3 regions of the Janthinobacterium sp. 61 genome follow, and region 2 is predicted to be linked to each of the others. Evidence: predicted binding sites of a transcription regulator. Region 2 holds the regulator's gene; each other region holds the start of a gene.

Region 1 (3,278 bases), 3.5 Mb from region 2:
GCGCGTCCTGCAGGAGCGCCGCGTGCGCAAGCTGGGCGGTAGTACGGACGAGGCCATCGACGTACGCATTTTGTGCGCCAGCCAGCATGGCTTGGCGCGCGGCGTGGATGCCGGCACGTTTCGCCAGGATCTGTTTTACCGCCTCAATGTCATCGAACTGGCGCTGCCGCCGCTGCGTGAGCGGTGCGGCGATCTGCAGGTATTATGTGAGGTAATCCTGGCGCGTCTGGCACCGGGCCAGGCCGTGAGCCTGGCGCCGCCGGTGCTGGCGGCCCTGGCCGCGTATGCGTTTCCCGGCAATGTGCGCGAACTGGAAAACGTGCTGGAACGGGCACTGGCTTTTGCCGATGGCGGCGTGATCGCGCTCGACGGGCTGGGCTTGCCGTCGGCGGCGGGCGTCACCGGGCAGCGGGCGGCGCAGTCATCGGCAGTGCCGGAGCGGCAACTGTGCCTGCCCGGCATGGCGCTGTCCGGCCTTGCCCCGGCCTTGCCGCTGGACATGTATTTGCGCCAGGCCGAGCGTGACATGATCATGCAGGCGCTGGTGCAGGCGCGCTATCACCGCGCACGGGCGGCGCGCCAGCTGGGACTCAGCGTGCGCCAGTTACGCTACCGCATGCAGAAATTGACGATACAGGAACCGCTACCTTGATGACAGTATGGACGATAGATGAAGACGGCTGGTGCGACGGCGCGCGGCGCTATGACTCGCCGTACCAGGATGCGCGCCCGGACGGTGCGCAAGTCGACTTGCTGGTGATCCATAACATCAGCTTGCCGGGAGGCCACTTTGGCGGACCGCATGTGTCGGACTTGTTTACCGGCCGGGTAGACTATAATGCCGATCCTTCTTTCGCCGACCTGCGTGGCTTGCAGGTGTCGGCGCACTTTTTTGTGCGGCGCGATGGTGCGCTGTTGCAATATGTTTCTACTGATCAACGTGCCTGGCATGCCGGCGTGTCCATGTTCGAAGGACGCCCGCACTGCAATGGCTATTCCATCGGTATCGAAATGGAAGGCGCGGACGATGTGCCCTTCCAGCAGCGGCAATACCATGTCCTGGCGGCGCTGACGGCGGCACTGGTGGCGCGCTACGGGCTGTCCCAGGTGCGCGGCCACGAGCATGTTGCGCCGGGGAGGAAGACGGATCCGGGGCCGTTTTTTGACTGGCATTTTTATCAAGAATGCTGGCTGGAAACTGTGCGCGGGCAAGCTGCGTTAGCGCTTACTACGCGGGCATTGGGCTTTCCATCCATGCCCTGAAAAGTCAACCGAAATCGTATATGAAAATACAAAAAATTACGCTGGAGGATGCCGGAAAACTATTGCATCGCCTTTCGATGGGCACTACAATTAGTGCACAACTTGGATTTAAAGACTATATGTAGTGCCATCACAGACGTTTTCAGAATTATTACCAAAGCTACCCTGTTTGTTGATATAGCAACGGGAACTGGCGTTTCATCACCCTTGATCGTGTTTCGCGCCAGCCCGGCTGTACAGGTTGGCCGTATGATTTCTGGCTGTATATTATTTACTATTTAGCAACAAATACCTGGAGAAACCCTGACCATCGGGCGTTCTATTCAACAACACACGCGGCAGCAAAACTGCAGGCTGACTTTAGCTGACAACGGGAGCTTCAATGCAATCACCACAAGATATTTCAATCCATTCAACGCCAGTATCGCCAGCGCCAGGCGCGGCCAATAGCGTGGCGAGCACGGGCGCGGCATTGGGCGACTATCGCATCATCCGCCGCAACGGCGCGGTGGTGGCATTTGAGCCTTCGAAGATCGCCATCGCCATGACCAAGGCATTTTTGGCCGTTAACGGCGGCCAGGGCGCCGCTTCGGCACGCATCCGCGAACTGGTGGAACAACTGACCGACGGCGTCGTCGCCGCGCTGGTGCGCCGCCATCCGGGTGGCGGCACCTTCCATATCGAAGACGTGCAAGACCAGGTGGAACTGTCGCTGATGCGTTCGGGCGAGCACGACGTGGCGCGTGCCTACGTGCTGTACCGTGCCAAGCACATGGAAGAGCGCCGTTTGCAGAAGGAGGCGCAAGGCGCCTCCGCGCAAGTCGCAGCGCCCCAGCTGAACGTGCTTGATAACGGCGTGCGCCGCTTGCTGGACATGCAGGAAGTGCGCGACCTGATCAACGCCGCTTGCGCCGGCCTGGAAAAACACGTCGATGCCGACGCCATCCTGGCTGAAACGGTGAAGAACCTGTACGACGGCGTGCCCGTCGAAGAGCTGCACAAGTCTGCCATCCTGGCGGCGCGCGCGCTGATGGAAAAAGATCCGGCCTACAGCCAGGTCACGGCCCGCATCCTGCTGCACACGGTGCGCAAGGAAGTGTTCGGCAAGGAAGTGCCGCAAGCGGCCGCTGCTGCCGAGTACCTGACGTATTTCCCGCAATATATCGCCAAGGGCATCGCCAATGACCTGCTGAACCCGGTACTTGCCAGTTTCGACCTGGAACGCCTGGCCAAGGCCATCGTTGCCGATCGCGACTTGCAATTCGGCTACATCGGCCTGCAAACCCTGTATGACCGCTACTTCCTGCACATCCAGGACGTGCGCATCGAAATGCCGCAAGCGTTCTACATGCGCGTGGCCATGGGCCTGTCGCTGAACGAAGCGGACCGCGAAGCACGCGCCATCGAGTTCTACAGCCTGCTGTCCTCGTTCGACTTCATGAGCTCGACCCCGACCCTGTTCAACTCGGGCACCCTGCGCTCGCAGCTGTCGTCGTGCTACCTGAGCACCGTCTCGGACGACCTGGAAGGCATCTACGACGCCATCAAGGACAACGCGCTGCTGGCCAAGTACGCTGGCGGCCTGGGTAACGACTGGACGCCAGTGCGCGCCCTGGGCGCCCATATCAAGGGCACCAACGGCAAGTCGCAAGGCGTGGTGCCATTCCTGAAAGTGGTCAACGACACGGCCGTGGCAGTCAACCAGGGCGGCAAGCGCAAGGGCGCCGTCTGCGCTTACCTGGAAACCTGGCACATGGACATCGAGGAATTCCTCGACCTGCGCAAGAACACGGGCGACGACCGCCGCCGCACGCATGACATGAACACGGCGAACTGGATTCCCGACATGTTCATGAAGCGCGTCATGGAAAAAGGCGAGTGGACCCTGTTCTCGCCATCCGAAACGCCAGACTTGCACGACCTGGTCGGCAAAGCCTTTGAAAAGGCTTATCTGGGCTACGAAGCCAAGGCCGCCGCCGGCGAAATCCGCTCGTTCAAGAAGGTCCAGGCGCTGG
Region 2 (3,278 bases):
ACGCCCTTGCGCGCCCGGAATGTAGCAGCCAGGACAACAACGGACGCCCATGCAAGCCACGGTGGCGCCCGCCTATGCCGGCCCGTTACGCAGCATGATGCTTGTCTGCACCAGTTGCCGCAGCCTGGAGCGCGTTGCTGCGGGCAAGGCCGCGCGCGCGATGCGCACGCCCGTGTCGCCGGCGCCGTGCGCTTCGGCATACGCCTTGCCGAACAGGTCGAACTGCGCCGGTCCCAGTTCCGCCATCTTGTCCACCTGGCCCGCCTCGCCATGCAACAGCAGCACCACGCGCACGCTGGCCACGCGCTTCCAGTGCGTGCGCCGGTAAAAATCGCGCTGGCGCGCGGCCGCATCCGCGCCCGCCAGTACCAGCGCCGCATCGTCGGAGTCAAGCGCGCTGGCGTTGACATAGCGGTTCGCCACGCCGTCGGGTGGCGTATCCGTATCGAGGCCATACAGCACCTGGAAACTGTCGACGCCGCGGATGATGGCGTCCGCGCCCCAGCCGTTCGCGCCGCGATATTTGCAACGCAGCTCGCCTTCGCCATCGGCTCCCTGGGCCACATAGAAAATGCTCCAGCCCCGCTGCGCCTCCGTTTGCGCGGCGCCCACGGCGAAGCCGGCGCAATTGAGCACGGATCCGTCGCCGCCCTCCTCCTTGCCGGCGCCGTAATAGCGCAGGGCCAGCACGTCGCTGCCCTGCACGGCGTCGGGCAACGCGCCGCTGATGCCTTCGCTGTCCTTGCCCAGGCTACGCGCGTCGAGCCCGGCGATACTCGCGCTGTCGTAATCCGCATGGGCGACGGGCGCGGCGCTGCTGTCCCAGTTCACATACGCTGTCTGGCGCACGGCGCGGGCGATGGTGTCGAGTGCATAGCGGCCATTGTCATCCAGGCGCGCGCTGGCGGACTGCTCACCATAACTGCCGCTGGAAGCCAGCAGCACGGTACTGGCCGCCAGCATCAACAGCGCGCCCAGCGACAGGGCCACCAGCAATTCAAGCAGGCTTATGCCTCGATGCCCGCGCAAGACAGTGTTCATGCGCCGCCTCCCCCAAGCTGGAATGCCAGCCTGGGCAACGATTCGCCTGCCGCATTCACGGCGGGTGATCCATCGGCCTGCCTGCCGCGCCAGCCCAGCTTGATGACGATGGGCGCGCCCTTGCCGCCGCTGCACGCCCAGTGCAAACCCTGGGCGGCGGCATCCCACGCGGCAAGGTCGCGGCAGATATGCAGCCGCGCGCCAGGCAAGGCCGACTGCAGCTGCTGTTTCCATTCGGCGATGTCGAATTGCGCCAGCTCGGCCGCGCTGCAGACGGCGGCGCCGAAGCAGCCGGGCGCGCCGCCGCCAGCCTCGGCGCCGTCCTCCGCCGCGTAGGCAACGCTCAGGTAGGGATTACCCGCATCGGGGCCATGCATGAGCACGCTGTTCGCCCGCATGCGTTCGGCCATGCCGGCGGCCAGTTGCACACCCGCCGACAACAGCGCCGACTCATGGCGCGCGCGCAGGGAACTCAGTTGCAGGATGCTGGCGCCCAGCAAGCCCAACGCCAACAGCAGCAGCGATACCAGCACCTCGACAAGACTGCTGCCATCCATGGGACCACGCGTGCCACTGTGCATGAGCTTCTCCTGCCGACAGAATGTAACCAGGACGGGAGCCGCGCCGGCGCCCGGCCCACTTACACGATAGGCGCGCGCAAACAACCGCGTCTGCGCCAGCGCAAACAGCACGGCGAAAAGGTGAGAAGAACAGCGTTGGGATTGATCGGATCGCTTGCCAGGCGAACGCTGGCGTGATGAACACGGGGCGCAGGACCGGCCCCGTTTTCAAAAAGGGGACATCAGGGCTTGCCGCGCGCCTGTCCCACTTCGGCAATCGCATCCTGGAACTCGGCCAGGTCTTCGAAATTCTTGTAGACGGAGGCGAAGCGGATGTAGGCGATCTTGTCCAGGCGCTTGAGTTCCTGCATGACGAGTTCGCCGATATAGCCGGAATCGACTTCGCGCAAGCCGCTGGTCAGCAATTTTTCCTGGATGGAAGCGATGGCCGTATCCACGGAGGCGGCCGCGACGGGACGCTTGCGCAAGGCCAGCATCAAACTGCCGCGCAACTTATCCGCAGCGAACTCCGTCCGGCTGCCATTCTTTTTGACGACGGCCGGCATGATAAGTTCAATGCGTTCGTAGGTGGTGAAGCGCTTGTCGCATTTACCGCAACGGCGGCGCCGCCGAATGGCATCCCCGTCCTCCGATACGCGCGTATCGAGGACCTGGGTGTCGCCGTGCTGGCAAAATGGACATTTCATGGGCTGGCTACAACTTTATAGTAATAATTACGGGAAATCGCCGCCCTTAAATGAAAGGGCGCCCGAATCACTCCGGGCGCCCTTGGGCACGACTGGAATGTGTCAGACAGAATCTTACTCTGTATGACACATTCTGGACAAATAATTACGCGGCGTACACCGGGTGTGCATCGGCCAGCACTTTCACGGCCGCTTTCACGCGCTCGATGGTGGCGGCGTCATGCGGATTGTCCAGCACGTCGGCGATCAGGTTGCCCACTTCTTCCGCTTGCGCTTCCTTGAAACCGCGCGTCGTCATCGCCGGGCTGCCCAGGCGGATGCCCGAGGTGACGAAAGGTTTTTGCGGATCGTTCGGGATGCCGTTCTTGTTGCAGGTGATGTGCGCGGAACCGAGGATGGCTTCGGCTTCCTTGCCCGTCAGGTTCTTGGCGCGCAGGTCGACCAGCATGACGTGCGATTCGGTGCCGCCGGAAACGATGCGCAGGCCGCGCTTGATCAGGGTTTTCGCCAGAACGTCGGCGTTCTTGACCACTTGCTTCTGGTATTCAACGAAGTCAGGGCTCAGCGCTTCCTTGAAGGCGACGGCCTTGCCGGCGATCACGTGCATCAGCGGGCCGCCCTGAATGCCAGGGAAGATGGCCGAGTTGATGGCTTTTTCGTGTTCAGCCTTCATCAGGATGATGCCGCCGCGAGGGCCGCGCAAGGACTTATGCGTGGTCGAGGTGACGAAGTCGGCGAACGGCACCGGATTCGGGTACAGGCCGGCGGCGATCAAGCCGGCGTAGTGGGCCATGTCGACCATGAAGTAGGCGCCCACTTCCTTGGCGATCTTGCCGAAACGCTCGAAGTCGATCTTTTTCGAGAACGCCGACGCGCCGGCGATGATCAGCTTGGGCTTGCGTTCGCGGGCCAGGCGCTCCATAGCCTCGTAGTCGATGTCTTCTTCCGCCGTCAAGCCATACGATACGAC
Region 3 (3,278 bases), 450 kb from region 2:
TCAAGTGATGGAACAGGGTGGGCTTGTTTGCGGGCGATCAGTTCCGCGTCGCAAATGGGGCAGAATTCATGTTTGCCGGCCAGGTAGCCGTGTCGCGGGCAGATGGAGAAGGTGGGCGTGACCGTGATGTAGGGCAGCGAGAAGCGGCTCAGGGCGCGTTTCACCAGTTCGCGGCAGGCGTTGGCGTCGGACAGCGCTTCCGTCATGTACAGGTGCAGCACCGTGCCGCCCGTGTACTTGCGCTGCAGCGCATCCTGCAATTCCAGCGCTTCGAACGGGTCGTCCGTGTAGCCGACGGGCAGCTGCGACGAGTTCGTGTAATACGGATTGTCGACCGTGCCGGCCTGCAGGATGGCGGGATAGCGCTTGCGGTCTTCGCGGGCGAAGCGGTAGGTGGTGCCCTCGGCCGGCGTCGCTTCCAGGTTGTACATATGGCCTGTCTCTTCCTGGAATTGCACCATGCGGGCGCGCACGTGGTCGAGCAGGCGCACGGCCAGCGCATGGCCTTTCGGCGCCGTGATGTCGTAAGCGTCGCCGCTGAAATTGCGGATCATCTCGTTGATGCCGTTCACGCCCAGGGTGGAAAAGTGATTGCGCAAGGTGCCCAGGTAACGCTTCGTGTACGGGAACAAGCCTTGCTGCATCAATTCCTCGATGGTGCGGCGCTTGATTTCCAGGCTGGTTTTGCCCAGTTCCAGCAGGCGGTCCAGGTCCGCCATCAAGGCTTGCTCGTCGCCGCGCCACAAGTGGCCCAGGCGCGCGCAATTGATCGTCACCACGCCCAGGGAGCCCGTCTGCTCGGCGGAACCAAACAGGCCATTGCCCCTTTTCAGCAGTTCGCGCAAGTCCAGTTGCAATCGGCAGCACATGGAGCGGATCATGTTCGGCTTGAGTTCCGAATTGATGAAATTCTGGAAGTAGGGCAGGCCGTAGCGGGCCGTCATTTCGAATAGGCGTTCTGCATTCTCGCTATGCCAGTCGAAATCTTCGGTGATGTTATAGGTGGGGATGGGGAAGGTGAAGACGCGGCCCTTGGCGTCGCCCGCCATCATGATCTCGATGTAGGCGCGGTTGACCATGTCCATTTCCGCCTGCAGCTCGCCATAGCTGAAGTCCATCTCCTGGCCGGCGATGACGGGAATCTGCTCGCGCAGGTCGTCCGGGCAGACCCAGTCGAAGGTGAGGTTGGTAAACGGCGTCTGCGTGCCCCAGCGCGATGGCACGTTGAGGTTGAAGATCAGCTCCTGCATATACTGGCGCACGTCTTCGTAGCGCAGGCTGTCCTTGCGGATGTAGGGTGCCATGTAGGTGTCGAAGGAGCTGAACGCCTGGGCGCCGGCCCACTCGTTTTGCAGGGTGCCCAGAAAATTGACGATCTGGCCGATGGCGCTCGACATGTGTTTCGGCGGACCCGATTCGATCTTGCCCGGCACGCCATTCAAGCCTTCATGCAGCAGGGTGCGCAGCGACCAGCCGGCGCAATAGCCGGCCAGCATGTCGAGGTCGTGGATGTGCAGCGCCGCTTCGCGGTGCGCCGCGCCCACTTCCGGCGGATATACCTGGTCCAGCCAGTAGTTGGCGATGACCTTGCCCGACACATTGAGGATCAGTCCACCCAGGGAATATCCCTGGTTGGCATTGGCGTTCACGCGCCAGTCGCGCCGTTCCAGGTATTCATTGATGGACGCGGCGACATCGACCTGGCCGCGTGTGGGGGAAACTGCATTCGTCGTCATGAAACCTCCAATAAACACAACATGCGGTGTTTTTATGAAGGTTATCTACTAAATGTAGTGTAGTCAAAGGTGGCGTGCAAGCGATTCGCGTATCCTTGATCCAGGTGAAAAAACCACTTCAGCCGGTTTTGTTCCAGCGCGTTTCGCGCAGGATCAGCCAGCTCGCGCAAAAGAACGCGGCGCCGCAGGCGGCGATGCTGGCGGCGGAGGCGGGCAGCACGTGGGTCCAGATTTCCAGTGGCGTATAGGTGCTCCAGCTGGCCACGCGCGCATCGAAGGTGGCGTAGTTCGCCAGCAGCCAGTAGATGGCCAGCAGGCCCGTGCAGATGGCGGCCTGACGCAGCAGCGGCATTTGACGGCGCGCGAACACGGCCAGCAGGAACAGCAGCAGCACGCCCGGATAGGCGCCCAGTACTTCCGGCGACAGCACGGAGATGGTCCCTGCGTCATAGCCATCGGTCGGGCCGGCCCACTGCACTTGCAGCGCGGTGATGAACAGGGTCAGAAGGAAAATCAGCAGCGGTTTGCGGGTCATGGTGGGAACTGAAACAGGAGGAAAGATGGGCATTTTACAGCCAGGTCAAGCAAGTTGAAGCTGCGCCAGCCATGCATGCATTCCTTCACCTGCGTCAAGGACTGGGCGGCATGGGCGGGGCTATAGTCTGCACCCTGAGCCGATACAGGACTGTGAACATCATGATGCTTGAATCAACCACCGCCACCCGCGTGGCCGGACCGCTGGAACTGGTCTGCCCCGCCGGCAGCCTGCCTGCCTTGAAAGCGGCTGTCGACAATGGCGCCGATACCGTTTACCTGGGCTTTCGCGACGCCACCAATGCGCGCAATTTCGCCGGCCTCAATTTCGACGAGAAGGCCATCGCCGAAGGCGTGCGCTACGCCCACCAGTATGGACGCAAGGTGCTGCTGGCACTGAATACCTATCCGCAGCCGCACAGCTGGGCCGTGTGGCGCAGCGCCATCGACCGCGCCGCCGCGGCGGGCATCGACGCCATGATCGTCGCCGACCCGGGCCTGATGGCCTACGCGGCCCAGCACCAGCCGCAGCTGCGCCTGCATTTGTCTGTGCAGGGCTCGGCCACGAATTACGAAGCGATCAACTTCTATCACGAGCACTTCGGCATCGCCCGCGCCGTGCTGCCGCGCGTGCTGTCGATGGCGCAGGTTGAGCAATTGATCAGCAAGACGGAGGTGGAGATCGAAGTATTCGGCTTCGGCAGCCTGTGCGTGATGGTCGAAGGGCGCTGTGCGCTATCGTCGTATGCGACGGGCGAGGCGCCGAATACGCACGGCGTGTGCTCGCCGGCGAAATCCGTGCGCTGGCTGGAAACGCCGAACGGTCTGGAATCGCGCCTGAACGGCGTGCTGATCGACCGCTATGCGCCAGGCGAAAACGCCAGCTATCCCACCCTGTGCAAGGGGCGTTTCGAAGTCAATGACGAAGAATATTACGCGATCGAGGAACCGGCCAGCCTGAATACCCTGGCGCTGCTGCCGCAACTGATCGCCATGGGCGTGCGCGCC

Evidence for each region. The regulator NrdR, encoded in region 2, represses ribonucleotide reductase genes. The targets are predictions, from matches to a motif close to CACNANATNTNGTG.
Region 1: a site for NrdR is predicted at 1,377-1,390, ahead of CLU92_RS16520 (ribonucleoside-diphosphate reductase subunit alpha). Genes of this name have one in related genera too.
Region 3: a site for NrdR is predicted at 1,783-1,796, ahead of CLU92_RS02600 (ribonucleoside triphosphate reductase). Genes of this name have one in related genera too.

Annotation. Positions count from the first base shown of each region.
Region 1 covers NZ_PJMQ01000001.1:3,615,146-3,618,423, reverse strand. Annotated here, with positions in the region: gene CLU92_RS16530 (sigma 54-interacting transcriptional regulator) at 1-652, shown strand, start outside; gene ampD (1,6-anhydro-N-acetylmuramyl-L-alanine amidase AmpD) at 652-1,263, shown strand; gene CLU92_RS16520 (ribonucleoside-diphosphate reductase subunit alpha) at 1,646-3,278, shown strand, end outside.
Region 2 covers NZ_PJMQ01000001.1:113,700-116,977, reverse strand. Annotated here, with positions in the region: gene CLU92_RS00600 (PilX N-terminal domain-containing pilus assembly protein) at 1-51, opposite strand, end outside; gene CLU92_RS00595 (PilW family protein) at 73-1,041, opposite strand; gene pilV (type IV pilus modification protein PilV) at 1,038-1,622, opposite strand; gene nrdR (transcriptional regulator NrdR) at 1,844-2,308, opposite strand; gene glyA (serine hydroxymethyltransferase) at 2,454-3,278, opposite strand, start outside.
Region 3 covers NZ_PJMQ01000001.1:561,888-565,165, forward strand. Annotated here, with positions in the region: gene CLU92_RS02600 (ribonucleoside triphosphate reductase) at 1-1,736, opposite strand, end outside; gene CLU92_RS02605 (hypothetical protein) at 1,855-2,271, opposite strand; gene CLU92_RS02610 (peptidase U32 family protein) at 2,436-3,278, shown strand, end outside.